One region of the Photorhabdus akhurstii genome, then DNA from elsewhere that is predicted to be linked to it. Evidence: predicted binding sites of a transcription regulator. Region 1 holds the regulator's gene; each other region holds the start of a gene.
What was found. The regulator CRP, encoded in region 1, controls carbon source genes, mostly activating them, when cyclic AMP is high. The targets are predictions, from matches to a motif close to ATGTGANNNNNNTCACAT.
Positions count from the first base shown of each region.

Region 1 (3,218 bases):
TTATCCACCTTTTTCATTTGCCCATCTTTGATTTTTTATGCATATTCAGTGATTATGATTTCACTTCTGAATGGTGTATATATAAAAAACGGGTGGGAAAATGAAGGGGCATGCCGCAGTAAATAGAAACACATACGATCAAGTTATGTTGCCAATTTATTCACCGGCGCAGTTTATTCCGGTGAGAGGGCAAGGTAGCCGTGTATGGGATCAGCAAGGGAAAGAATATATTGATTTTGCGGGTGGGATTGCTGTTGTGGCTTTGGGCCATTGTCATCCTGCGTTAGTGGATGTCTTGAAGCAGCAAGGGGAGAAACTTTGGCATATCAGTAATATTTTCACCAATGAACCGGCTTTGATTCTGGCGCGGAAACTGATTGATGCTACTTTTGCTGAACGGGTATTTTTTGCCAATTCAGGCGCGGAAGCGAATGAAGCGGCATTTAAACTGGCTCGCCACTATGCAATTACTCGTCACAGCCCCTATAAAACCAAAATTATCGCATTTCATCAGGGTTTTCATGGTCGCACCTTATTTACCGTCTCTGTGGGTGGTCAGCCAAAATATGCTGATGGTTTTGGGCCAAAACCCGCGGATATTATTCATGTGCCTTTTAATGATTTAGACGCAGTTAAGGCCGTCATAGATGACCATACTTGTGCTGTTGTATTGGAGCCTGTTCAGGGAGAAGGGGGAGTTACTCCGGCAGCACCGGCATTTATTCGTGGGTTGCGTGAGCTTTGCGATAAGCATCAGGTATTGTTGGTGTTTGATGAAGTACAAAGTGGGATGGGACGTACCGGTAAACTATTTTCTTATATGCATTATGATGTTACGCCGGACATCATTACCACAGCAAAAGCATTGGGAAATGGCTTTCCTATCAGCGCTATGCTGACGACAGAGAATATTGCTTTGGCGATGACGCCGGGAACTCACGGTACAACTTATGGCGGTAATCCGTTGGCTTGTGCGGTTGCAAATGTTGTTTTTGATATTATCAATACACCAGCGGTTCTGGAGGGAGTTGAAAAACGCCATAATTTGATAGTGAATTTTCTGAATGATATCAATCAGAAATATTCGATATTTGGTGAAATCCGAGGAAAGGGCCTGCTGATTGGCGCGGAACTCAAAGCGCCGTATCAGGGAAAAGCAAAAGATATTCTGCAACTAGCGGCTGACAATGGTTTGATGTTGTTGAGTGCGGGTGGTGATGTATTGCGTTTCACGCCTTCGTTGATTATCAGTGAAGAAGAGATTGCTCAGGGCATGGAACGGCTGGAACAGGCAATTAATCAGATGGTGTAATTAAGTACAAGAAAAATCAGCGCAGGATTATGCGCTGATTAATCAAGCGTTAACGTGTACCGTAGACGACAATAGTTTTACCGTGTGCGGAGATCAAGTTTTGATCTTCTAGCATTTTCAGAATACGACCAACCGTTTCACGGGAACAGCCAACAATCTGACCAATTTCCTGACGCGTGATTTTGATTTGCATTCCGTCCGGGTGGGTCATTGCATCTGGTTGTTTCGCCAGATTCAATAAAGTTTGGGCAATCCGGCCAGTAACATCCAAGAAAGCCAAATTACCGACTTTCTCAGAAGTTGTTTGTAAACGGTTTGCCATTTGGGCAGATAAACGCATCAAAATATCCGGGTTTACCTGAATCAGTTGACGGAATTTTTTATAGGAGATTTCAGCCACTTCACAGGCGCTTTTGGCCCGTACCCAGGCTGTACGCTCTTGCCCCTCTTCAAATAATCCAAGTTCACCAATGAAATCTCCCTGATTTAAATAGGAGAGGATCATCTCTTTGCCTTCTTCATCTTTAATCAAAACCGCAACAGAGCCTTTTACGATGTAGTAAAGCGTCTCTGCTTTTTCGCCTTGATGAATAAGCGTACTTTTAGATGGATATTTATGAATATGGCAGTGTGACAAAAACCATTCAAGAGTCGGGTCTGTTTGTGGCTTGCCGAGAACCATTCGTTTCATCCTCTGTTGTTATCGCTGCCTAAATAACACGAGAATCTAAAAGTTTCTCGTCAGGCTGGCTTATAAAGACACTAGCTTAACATATTAGTTTGTTGAAAAACCGACAGATAAGGGTTTTATATAGGTTATCTGAAATTTGAGTCTTACGTATTGATCTTAACCTATATACTTGGCCCGCTTCTGTTTTTAACACAGGAAAAGGCTTCTGTCTCGTCTTGTATTGTTTCAGCATAATAAACCGCTCATTAGATTGCCAGTTTAATACTGAAAGAGTAGGCTTGGATGCAAAGAACGACTTAAGAGGTATTTATGCAAGCGCGGGTAAAATGGGTTGAAGGATTGTCTCTTTTGGGGGAGTCATCTTCCGGTCATCAGGTCATGATGGATGGTAATGCCGGCGATAAGGCGCCAAGCCCAATGGAAATGGTATTAATGGCAGCCGGTGGTTGCAGTACGATTGATGTAGTTTCTATTTTGCAGAAAGGCAGGTACGACATAAGAGATTGTGAAGTAAAATTAACTTCCCGCCGTCGTGAAGAGGCGCCACGCTTGTTTACTCATATTAATCTGCATTTTATTGTTACGGGTAAGGATTTAGCAGATAAAGCGGTGGAACGCGCCGTCATGTTGTCCGCGGAAAAATATTGCTCTGTTTCATTGATGTTGGGGAAATCGGTTGAAATTACCCACAGTTTTGAAATTAAAGATATAGATTGAAAAATTATTTCTTGGTTGGAAAATAACAACAGGTAACTAATATCTCAGTTACCTGTTTTTTTAACTGAATAATATAAGATGTAAATTTTAAGTGCCGGATTTTCTCGATTTATCTCAGGCGCTGATTAACTAATTTTTCCCCCTTCCAGCAGTCGCTGTACCAATGGCGTCATAATTAGCTCCATTGCTAATCCCATTTTTCCGCCGGGGACCACGATGGTATTAATGCTTGAAACGAATGAGCCTTGTAACATGGCTAACAAGTATGGGAAATCAATTTGAGTCAGATCACGGAAGCGGATGACGATAAAACTTTCATCCAATGATGGAATGGCTTTAGCTGAAAATGGATTGGATGTATCAACGGTGGGGACACGTTGAAAGTTGATATGTGTTCGCGAGAATTGTGGCGTAATGTAGTTGATATAATCATCCATAGAACGCACGACGGAATCCATCACAGCTTCCTGCGAGTGCCCTCGTTCTCCGGTATCGCGG
Region 1 covers NZ_CP020335.1:423,498-426,715, forward strand. Annotated here, with positions in the region: gene argD (bifunctional acetylornithine/succinyldiaminopimelate transaminase) at 101-1,312, shown strand; gene crp (cAMP-activated global transcriptional regulator CRP) at 1,362-1,994, opposite strand; gene B0X70_RS01825 (OsmC family protein) at 2,313-2,720, shown strand; gene B0X70_RS01830 (phosphoribulokinase) at 2,846-3,218, opposite strand, start outside.

Region 2 (3,218 bases), 1.4 Mb from region 1:
TAGTCTTTACTTGGCATAGTTATTTCCTTATTGAAAACTTCCATGATTATCTTTGATAAATTAAAGAAAATACAATTTACTACAAATGGAAATAATTATCAATATCACTACCGAAATTTTATAAGTTTATATAAAAAAATCAAATTAATAATTTACTAATATTTTATCTTTATTATTATATTCTTCGACAAGAAATTAAAACTGTTAGCATTTTACTTCCGTTACTATTTTGGCTCCTACTGTTGCCTTGAGTACAGCCACAGCGATCACAATGAATTTTTCTGTAATTATTGATACGACAAAGGTCATAAAAATGAAAAAAAATCATTTTAGCTAATACAATGAGTATCCACTGAAAAGCAAATAATTTCTGTTAATACTGCTTGCAGTGAAGTGAAAATCAATCAACCACGTTGTTGAGCAACGAGAAAACGCACTGTTCAAAATCAGTGCGTTAGGAAAAAAATTTATCGAGTCTATTCAGGCCAAAAATTTTCATCCATTATTTGCTCAAATGTCCAAGGACAAGTTTCAGGAAACATATTCCGATTAATTAGCGTTTCTTTTTCTGCTAATCGACGAGCAGCGATGTAAGCTTTTTCCAAATGCTCATCCAACTTATTTTTCAAACTAGGAGATTCTTGCAAACAGTCAATTGCCTTATCACGTTGTTCTTCAATGGTCAGTTCCAAACTTCGCCCTCTGCGATCTGCCTGATATCTCCATTTCAGTAAGTGTGCGAGTAAAATTTCCAACCGGGATCGTAATTCTCTGCGCTCGCTTCTCCCCATAGCCTCAATTTCCTCAAGAAGATTTTCCGTATCCAACTGGCTCAAATCACCAGAACGAAGCAAGCCTGCCTGCTCTTGCGTCCAACCATAAAAATCGCTGTCATAACGTGTCGTCATGGTTCCTCCACTTGTATATCAGCTATACAACTGCATAAATTATGTGTCTGGCAGATTATTGGCATACCGTCAAAACAGTATATTTATCATCAAAATTGATTAGCAGCCCATTCACCATAAAGGTACAGCACAGTATTGCAGCTTAAAGCCGGTGGTTTTACCCTTTCATTTGGAAGAATAAATTTATCGAGTCTATTCAGGCCAGAAATTCTCATCCATTATTTGCTCAAACGTCCAAGGACAAGTTTCAGGAAATACACTACGCCTAATATTAGTTTCCCTCTCCGCTGCAATAATGGCATCACCATAAGCATCAGAGGAAATTTCGCTAAGTTCTGACTTTAAGCTGGGATTTTTTTTAAGACGACGGGCTATTTTTCTTCTCTGCTCTTCAATCGTAAGCTTCCAGCTCCGGCCTTGCCGTTCAGATTGGAATTGCCATTTTAGGAGGTGAAGAAACAGTACCTCAAGACGAGATTCCAGCTCGTTTCTTTGGCTATTTCCCATACTTTCTATTTCCTCCGAAAGGTTTTCCCTATCCAATTGACTCAAGTTACCGGAACGAAGCAAACCTGCCTGCTCCCGAGTCCAACCATAAAAATCGCTGTCATAACGTATCGTCATGGGTTCCTCCACTGGGTATATCAGCTATACAACTGTATAAATTATGAGTCTGGCAGATTATAGGCATACCGTCAAAACAGTATGTTTATCGTTAAAATCGATTAGCAGCCCATTCACCGTCAATTGAAACGTTTCCCTTGTCTGAAAGGATACACATATAGAAGATGCATAAAATCTACGGTTTTTGTTTGATAAAGAACAAAAACGAACCAAAAACGCTCACCAGCAATTAAGTAAAGCTCGTTATTGTGACAATAGTCACAATTTCATTGGTAAAGTACATTTTAAAAAGTTAACAAATCACTCAGAATTGTCGCCGGGGCAGAACAACTTTAACAACTGAGGGTTGTTTCACAGATAGGTTGGGTTATTTCTACTATCATAATTTTCGTTATGGAAAATAACCACTTACAAAACCTTTCATTTTCCCATCCGGTGGCATTAGTCAACCGGCGAGCTATTTATATAACTAGAAATGCCATCGGAGGCAAAATATGTTAAGTATTTTCAAGCCGGCACCTCATAGGTCCCGGCTGTCAACAGAACAGATAGATCCCGTCTATCGTCGCTTACGCTGGCAAATTTTTATGGGGATCTTCTTTGGCTACGCGGCTTATTATCTGGTAAGGAAAAACTTTGCTCTGGCAATGCCTTATCTGGTTGAGCAGGGTTTTTCCAAAGGGGATCTCGGTTTCGCGCTATCAGGGATCTCTATCGCATACGGCATCTCCAAATTCATCATGGGCTCCGTATCCGACCGTTCTAACCCACGATTCTTCTTACCTGCGGGTCTGCTCCTCGCGGCGGTTGTTATGCTGTTTATGGGTTTCGTACCCTGGGCAACTTCCAGCATCACTACCATGTTCATACTGCTGTTCCTATGTGGCTGGTTCCAGGGTATGGGTTGGCCTCCTTGTGGTCGTACTATGGTGCACTGGTGGTCACAGAAAGAGCGTGGCGGTATCGTTTCTATCTGGAACTGCGCGCACAATGTCGGCGGAGGCTTACCGCCATTGCTATTCCTGTTGGGTATGGCGTGGTTCAATGACTGGAAAGCCGCACTTTACATGCCAGCTTTCGCCGCCATTCTCGTTGCATTGATTGCGTTCGCGCTGATGCGTGACACACCACAATCCTGTGGCTTGCCACCAATCGAAGAGTATAAAAACGACTATCCATCTGATTATACAGAGAAAGATGAAAAAGAATTAACCGCTAAACAGATTTTCATGCAGTACGTGTTACCGAACAAACTGCTGTGGATGGTTGCTATGGCTAACGTATTTGTTTATCTGCTACGTTACGGCATTCTTGATTGGTCGCCAACTTATCTGCGTGAAGCCAAACATTTCGCACTGGATAAATCTTCATGGGCTTATTTCCTGTACGAATATGCCGGTATCCCAGGCACGCTACTATGTGGTTGGATGTCAGACAAAATATTTAAAGGTAACCGTGGTGCAACCGGTGTGTTCTTTATGACACTGGTCACGATTGCAACTATCGTATTCTGGCTGAACCCACCAGGTAATCCAGCGGTAGATATGGCTTGTATGCTGACTATTGGTTTCCTTATCTACGGCCCGGTTATGCTGACTGGTCTACATGCCCTTGAGCTTGCTCCCAAGAAAGCCGCCGGTACAGCCGCTGGCTTCACCGGCTTATTTGGTTACTTAGGCGGCTCTG
Region 2 covers NZ_CP020335.1:4,769,314-4,772,531, forward strand. Annotated here, with positions in the region: gene B0X70_RS20720 (SPM autocatalytic domain-containing protein) at 1-17, opposite strand, end outside; gene B0X70_RS20725 (DUF29 domain-containing protein) at 477-908, opposite strand; gene B0X70_RS20730 (DUF29 domain-containing protein) at 1,101-1,532, opposite strand; gene glpT (glycerol-3-phosphate transporter) at 2,027-3,218, shown strand, end outside.
Region 2: the regulator CRP is predicted to act here: its motif matches at 1,779-1,796, upstream of glpT (glycerol-3-phosphate transporter).

Region 3 (3,218 bases), 2.4 Mb from region 1:
TCAGCGGCAGACACGGCTGTAACAGGAGATGCTGATAATAAAAATATACAGCAAATAAACTTATATAATTCTAATTGTTTGATCTTCATTTTTTACCTCCAATTTGATGGACTTGTTCATTCCACATATCCCATCAAGGCCGGTATCTTCACATTATTTAGCCCAAAGTAACGGATTAAATATTAAAGCGGACTTATCATATCAACTGTTAAAATATCGCACCCATATTGCAAAAATCATCCTTACAAACAACTTAGTGCGACCTATTACATTAATTGATAAAACACGCCAATAACCACTATAACTAACTGATATTTATCAAATTATCAACTTTAAACTTAACTAAAATAGTAAACAAAGCTAGACCAAAGATGAAAATAAACATAATTTTAACAAATTGCAATCAATGCAAATTAAAAACCTACATTCATCACAAAACAGTGGTGGAAGCAACCAGTTACACATTGAACTAGCAGGAAAGAATAATTTAGAAAAATATTGGGTTATTTGTATAAAATTCAGGGAGTACCGGTAAAAGAAGTGAGAAAAGCCTATGATATAAGCTTTATAATAAAAATGATAAGAATATTATAATTTGTAATTTCACAAGAAAGAAACTAACACCTTTTATCGTAAATCATATCAAAGCAACCCTGGGAATAGCGCCCTGATCCCTGTCACAATCAGTTCAATTCCCAAAGACATCAACAGCAACCCCATAATTCGAGTGATAACGTTAATACCTGTTTGCCCCAGATATTTGACGACTAAAGGTGCAGACCGAAATAATAACCAGCAGCAAAAAGCAAACAATGCACTGGTAAGCACCAACCCAAGAAAATTCTGCCATCCCTGATAACGAGAACTCCAGACAATACAAGAACTGATTGCACCGGGGCCTGCCATTAGCGGCAATGCCAGCGGCACAACACCAACACTTTCTCTAATGGCGGTTTCCGACTTTTCCTGCTTATTCTGTTTGTCCTCTCCAAGCTTGCCGTTAATCATCGACATCGCGATGGTCACCACCAAAATTCCGCCTGCAATACGAAAAGAGTCAATGGAAATGCCGAACATACGTAGTATTGAGTCACCTAACAGTAAAGCTGTCCATAAAATGATGGCAACAGAAGTATTGGCAATCAAGTTAGTTCTATTACGAGCCGACTGGGCTTGGTAGTGAGTCATACTGATAAAAACCGGCAAAATACCAACAGGATTGACCAGTGCAAACAACCCAACAAAAAACTTAATGTAACCAGAAAGATCCAGCAGTAAGTCACCCACAAATAACCTCTACAAAGTTACGCTGTGTTATTAAAAACACTCTCATGATTGTTCACCCAAAAATCATAGAAAACTTAATTTTTTCTTCACTTTATACTGGTAAAGTTCCATTTTCCATCGACCGCAACGTATTTTACAATTTAAAATATCTTATATAACAAGTTGTTAACCCAATATTTTCATCAGATTAGAAATTTAACCTTATTAACTCTAATTTACACCCATCCAATAATAACTATCACCGACCTAAGCTGAAAGGAGTCAGCTTGGGGTTTATGTGATTAAGATCAATATATATTTAATACCAAATGGTAACCTGTAGCTACCAAAAAATCACCAGGCTAAATAGTCTAAAAAATACTTATTCATTGATATTAAAAGATTTTTAATATTTTCAGGAGTACTTCTTTATGACTGTAACTCATGTTACTGAACTGGGCGAACTGGTTGCCAGGGTAAAAAAAGCACAACGTGAATTTGCTAACTTTTCTCAGGAGCAAGTTGACAAAATCTTCCGCGCTGCGGCTCTTGCAGCAGCAGACGCACGTATCCCTTTAGCAAAATTAGCTGTAGCAGAATCTGGTATGGGCATTGTCGAAGACAAAGTGATCAAAAACCACTTTGCTTCCGAATATATCTATAACGCTTATAAAGATGAAAAAACCTGCGGCATTTTGTCTGAAAACAAAACATTCGGCACCATCACTATCGCTGAACCTATTGGCTTAATTTGCGGTATTGTGCCAACCACAAACCCAACATCTACCGCTATTTTTAAGGCTCTTATCAGCCTAAAAACCCGTAACGGTATTATTTTCTCCCCCCACCCTCGCGCTAAAAAAGCAACAACCAAAGCAGCAGAGTTAGTTCTGCGTGCTGCGGTTGCGGCAGGGGCGCCAAAAGATATTATTGGCTGGATTGATGAACCCTCTGTTGAACTTTCCAATGCATTGATGCATCACCAGGATATCAATCTGATCCTGGCAACCGGTGGTCCAGGGATGGTCACAGCGGCATACAGCTCTGGCAAGCCCGCAATCGGCGTCGGTGCCGGCAACACCCCAGCTGTCATTGATGAATCGGCTGATATTAAACGTGCTATTGCGTCTATTCTGATGTCCAAAACCTTTGACAACGGCGTCATCTGTGCTTCAGAACAATCCGTTATCGTGGTGGATGCTGTTTATGAACAGGTCCGTAAACGATTTTTTACACATGGCGGTTATCTGTTACAAGGCGAGGAATTGAAAGCTGTTCAAGATATCATTCTAAAAAACGGTTCTTTAAATGCGGAAATTGTTGGTCAACCTGCAACAAAAATTGCCGAAATGGCAGGCATCCATGTTCCTGAAAGGACCAAAATCTTGATTGGCGAAGTGAGTTTGATTGATGAAACAGAACCCTTTGCTCACGAAAAACTATCCCCGTTGCTCGCTATGTACCGTGGTAATAGCTTTGAAGATGCCGTAGAAAAGGCAGAAAAATTGGTTGAAATGGGTGGAATTGGTCACACTTCCTGCTTGTATACCGATCAGGACAATCAGGCGGCACGAATCAAGTATTTCGGCGATAAAATGAAAACGGCTCGTATTCTAGTGAATACACCTGCTTCTCAGGGAGGTATCGGCGATCTCTACAATTTCAAGCTTGCTCCATCTCTGACACTAGGTTGTGGCTCCTGGGGAGGAAATTCCATCTCTGAAAATGTCGGGCCAAAACACCTTATCAACACCAAAACCGTGGCGAAAAGAGCAGAAAATATGTTGTGGCATAAACTTCCGAAATCAATTTACTTCCGTCGCGGTTCCCTGCCTGTGGCATTAGAAGAAGTTGCCACCGACGGTGCAAAACGCGCCTTTATCGTAACGGACCGTTTCTTATTCAATCATGGCTATGCTGATCAAGTCACTGATGTGCTGAAATCCCACGGG
Region 3 covers NZ_CP020335.1:2,867,791-2,871,008, forward strand. Annotated here, with positions in the region: gene B0X70_RS12505 (ABC transporter substrate-binding protein) at 1-89, opposite strand, end outside; gene B0X70_RS12510 (YchE family NAAT transporter) at 643-1,287, opposite strand; gene adhE (bifunctional acetaldehyde-CoA/alcohol dehydrogenase) at 1,698-3,218, shown strand, end outside.
Region 3: the regulator CRP is predicted to act here: its motif matches at 1,563-1,580, upstream of adhE (bifunctional acetaldehyde-CoA/alcohol dehydrogenase).

Region 4 (3,218 bases), 2.8 Mb from region 1:
GGGCGTGACTGCGCGCACTTCCGGCATGAACCAATAGCTCTACAATAGTTTTTTCTAAATCAATGGCTTGTCCTAAATCCATGTGTAAATCCTCCGAAAATTAGGGTTGGGATTGAGTTTCTACACCGGTGGATGCTGTGTTTTCTCGCTGTTTATTTTCTTCGTTGACCAACTGTTTTTCATAAATTTTGAAGAAGGGATACCAGATAAAGAGGTCGATTATCATTAGTATGAACACTAGCACTGCCGCACGATAATCCCAGGCAGCGGAAATCATTGCGCCGAATGGCGCCGGCGTAGTCCAGGGGGAAAGGGCGACCATTTTATGCACTAGGCCAAGATGCAGAGTGCTGTAGGACAATACTGCATTGACCAATGGCACAACCAGTAGTGGAATGAATAAGGTTGGATTCATCACAATCGGTGAGCCAAATAACAGTGGTTCGTTAATATTGAATATGGACGGAACCACGCTCAGTTTTCCGATAGTACGCAAATGTATAGAACGGCTGCGCAGATAAAGGAACGCCAGAACCAGCGTAGAGCCAGAGCCGCCAATACAGATATAAAACGACCAGTAAGGGTCAGTAAAAATTTGTGTTGTAGCCGTACCTTGAGCCATTAATGTTGCATTGGCGGCAATATTTGCCATAAAAATAGGGGCCATCAAGCCAGTGACAATGTTGGCGCCATGAATACCGGCAAACCACAGTAGGTTAGCAATGAGTAGCGCCAATATAATGGCGGGCAGAGTATCACCGATGGAAATGAGTGGATGGAACATCTGCATTATGGCTGCGGGAATAAGTAGATTGAATTCACTCTGTAATAGCAAGCTGGCAGGATAAACTGTCAACAAGATACCTATGACTGGGTACAGAAGTTCAAAAGAACGGGCAATTGCTGGCGGCACTTGTGTTGGCATTCGGATGGTGATGTTATATTTTTTTAGTAAACGTGTTAGTTCAACTGACCAGATAGCGCAAATTAATGCGGTAAATACACCCGTGCCACCGAGGAAATCGAGAGCTATTTTGTTTTCTATCTGTGGTGCTGCTGCTAGCAAAAATGCCATTAGTGACAGTAAAGCAGAAGTTAGTCCGTCCAGACCGTAGGATTTAGATAAACTGTAGGCGGTGCCGACCGAAACAAAGACACTCATTAATCCCATAGTCATAAAGTAAGGCATAGTGATGGTGCCCCAGTGAGTTTTGGCAAAGGACAACCAAGCTTGGCCGAATGAGGATGCAGTCTGTAAATCGAAGGGTGGGTTTGCCACAATTAACATCATGCTGCCGATGATCAAAAATGGCATGGCTGAGATAAAGCCGTCACGTATTGCAATGATATGCCGTTGGTTACCGATTCGCCCGGCAATCGGGATAATATAGCTTTCTAAGACGCGCGTAAAAGAGGTATAGAGACTCATGGGAGGACTCCGAGTGGTGGTGAAATTGCTTATTCCAATAGGCTTAATGCTTTATCGAGAACCTTATCACCACGAAGAGAGCCATAATCCATCATGTCAATAACGTCGATTGGCTTACCGAGTGGTTTGGCGATAGCGGAAAGATGGGTTAATTGATATCTCACCTGTGGGCCGAGTAAAACAACGTCAGCGTCGGCTATCTGGTGTTCTAATTCAGCCGTGGGGGCAGCTTTGATCTCAATGTCCAATGCCCGTTTTATCACTTCTGCTTGCATACGTTGTACCAACATGCTGGTGGACATACCGGCCGCACAACACAATAGGATTTTTTTCATTGCTAAGTCTCCAGTTTGTTATACCGTTTCTTATGAGATAAGTGGTTGATGAAAGCTTTCACTTTTTATTAAGACTAGCAATTTATGTTAAATATGTTGCGATTTTGTTCGCATATTAATCAAGAATAGTTTAAGGAATAGGGATAGAATGTGATCTTCGTTTGTATTGTACCTAGGTAGTGTACATAGCGTGAAAATGTCAAATTATATAGGACGTTGCAGCGAGATTTTTCACTTATGGAATAAGAGTGAGTGTTTGGATACAGTAAATATTGGCAACTGGTGATGAAGCAATGCTAAAGTTAATTCCTGAAGTAGATTTCGATATCAAACTTAACATGACAGAGAAAAATGCAGAAAACACTCAGGCTTTCATTGAACGCGGAGTGAAAGACTTTTCTTTGCCTGGATTTGTTACTCCACATGGTTACCGCTTACTGACATCTGTTTCTGGCAATCAATATAGATTGGTGACTGATGCAGATATGCCGGGGACGGTTTACGCGGTAAAGCTCGAATTTATGGAACAGATTGTTCCATCAAAAAAACATGCACACAGATACTTGTGTGGCGTACGGTCCTTCCTCAACATGACGGGGCTGTGCGAGGTTTACCACAAGAGTTTTTTAAATTTTTCCTTGAAAGATACTCCATTGTTGTGTCTGACAGTGAGCAAACGCTAGATGGACGTAGGTTTTGGGAGCGTATGATTGCTTGGGCTATCAGCATTAGTGGGTATCATGTGTATGTTTCTGATGGCGCCAAAGAGGAGCGTCCACTGAACCTGATTACCTCATGGGACGACTTCTATGGAACTTGGGCTAATTATTGCTGGGGTCATGATAAGGATTATCACTATCATCGCCTTTTGTTATCAGTAAGGAGCTATTACATTGATCTTTGCTAAGAATGAATAAAACTCACTATCTGATGGCTTTTTCTTAAATAATATAGCTCTTAAATAACATAATTCTTAAATAACATAGGACTGAAAACTTAGATTTTTCCTGCTTTTACATGAGGAATATTTTATAGGAATTTGCGGTCCGTTCTGTGCTATGACGAGATATTATGCGCTTCTGGGACTGGAATGGATTTAACTTATTGAATCCTAAAAATAGTTTTTTTATTCTTTACCTATACAGTTCATTTACAACTATTTTCTGTGATAAACTTGTTGGCGTTTATTACCAGCTCTGTTTGAGGTGCTTCTGAACACACCATCGCAGCTTTCGTTACCTTTGTATCTTCCCGATGATGAAACTTTTGCCAGTTTCTTTCCGGGGGAAAATGCCACCCTGTTAGCTGCAATCAAATTGGCCATTAATCAGCCGCATGGCAGCTATATTTATTTTTGGTCCCGTGACAGTGGGGGCCGAAGTCATTTGTTGCATGCCGCCTGTGCTGAGTTGTCCCTGAAAGATGAAGCTGTGGGTTATGTTCCGCTGGATAAA
Region 4 covers NZ_CP020335.1:3,210,062-3,213,279, reverse strand. Annotated here, with positions in the region: gene B0X70_RS13875 (PTS lactose/cellobiose transporter subunit IIA) at 1-82, opposite strand, end outside; gene B0X70_RS13870 (PTS sugar transporter subunit IIC) at 101-1,429, opposite strand; gene B0X70_RS13865 (PTS sugar transporter subunit IIB) at 1,459-1,764, opposite strand; partial or broken gene B0X70_RS13860 (hypothetical protein) at 2,058-2,661, shown strand; gene hda (DnaA inactivator Hda) at 2,970-3,218, shown strand, end outside.
Region 4: the regulator CRP is predicted to act here: its motif matches at 1,861-1,878, upstream of B0X70_RS13865 (PTS sugar transporter subunit IIB).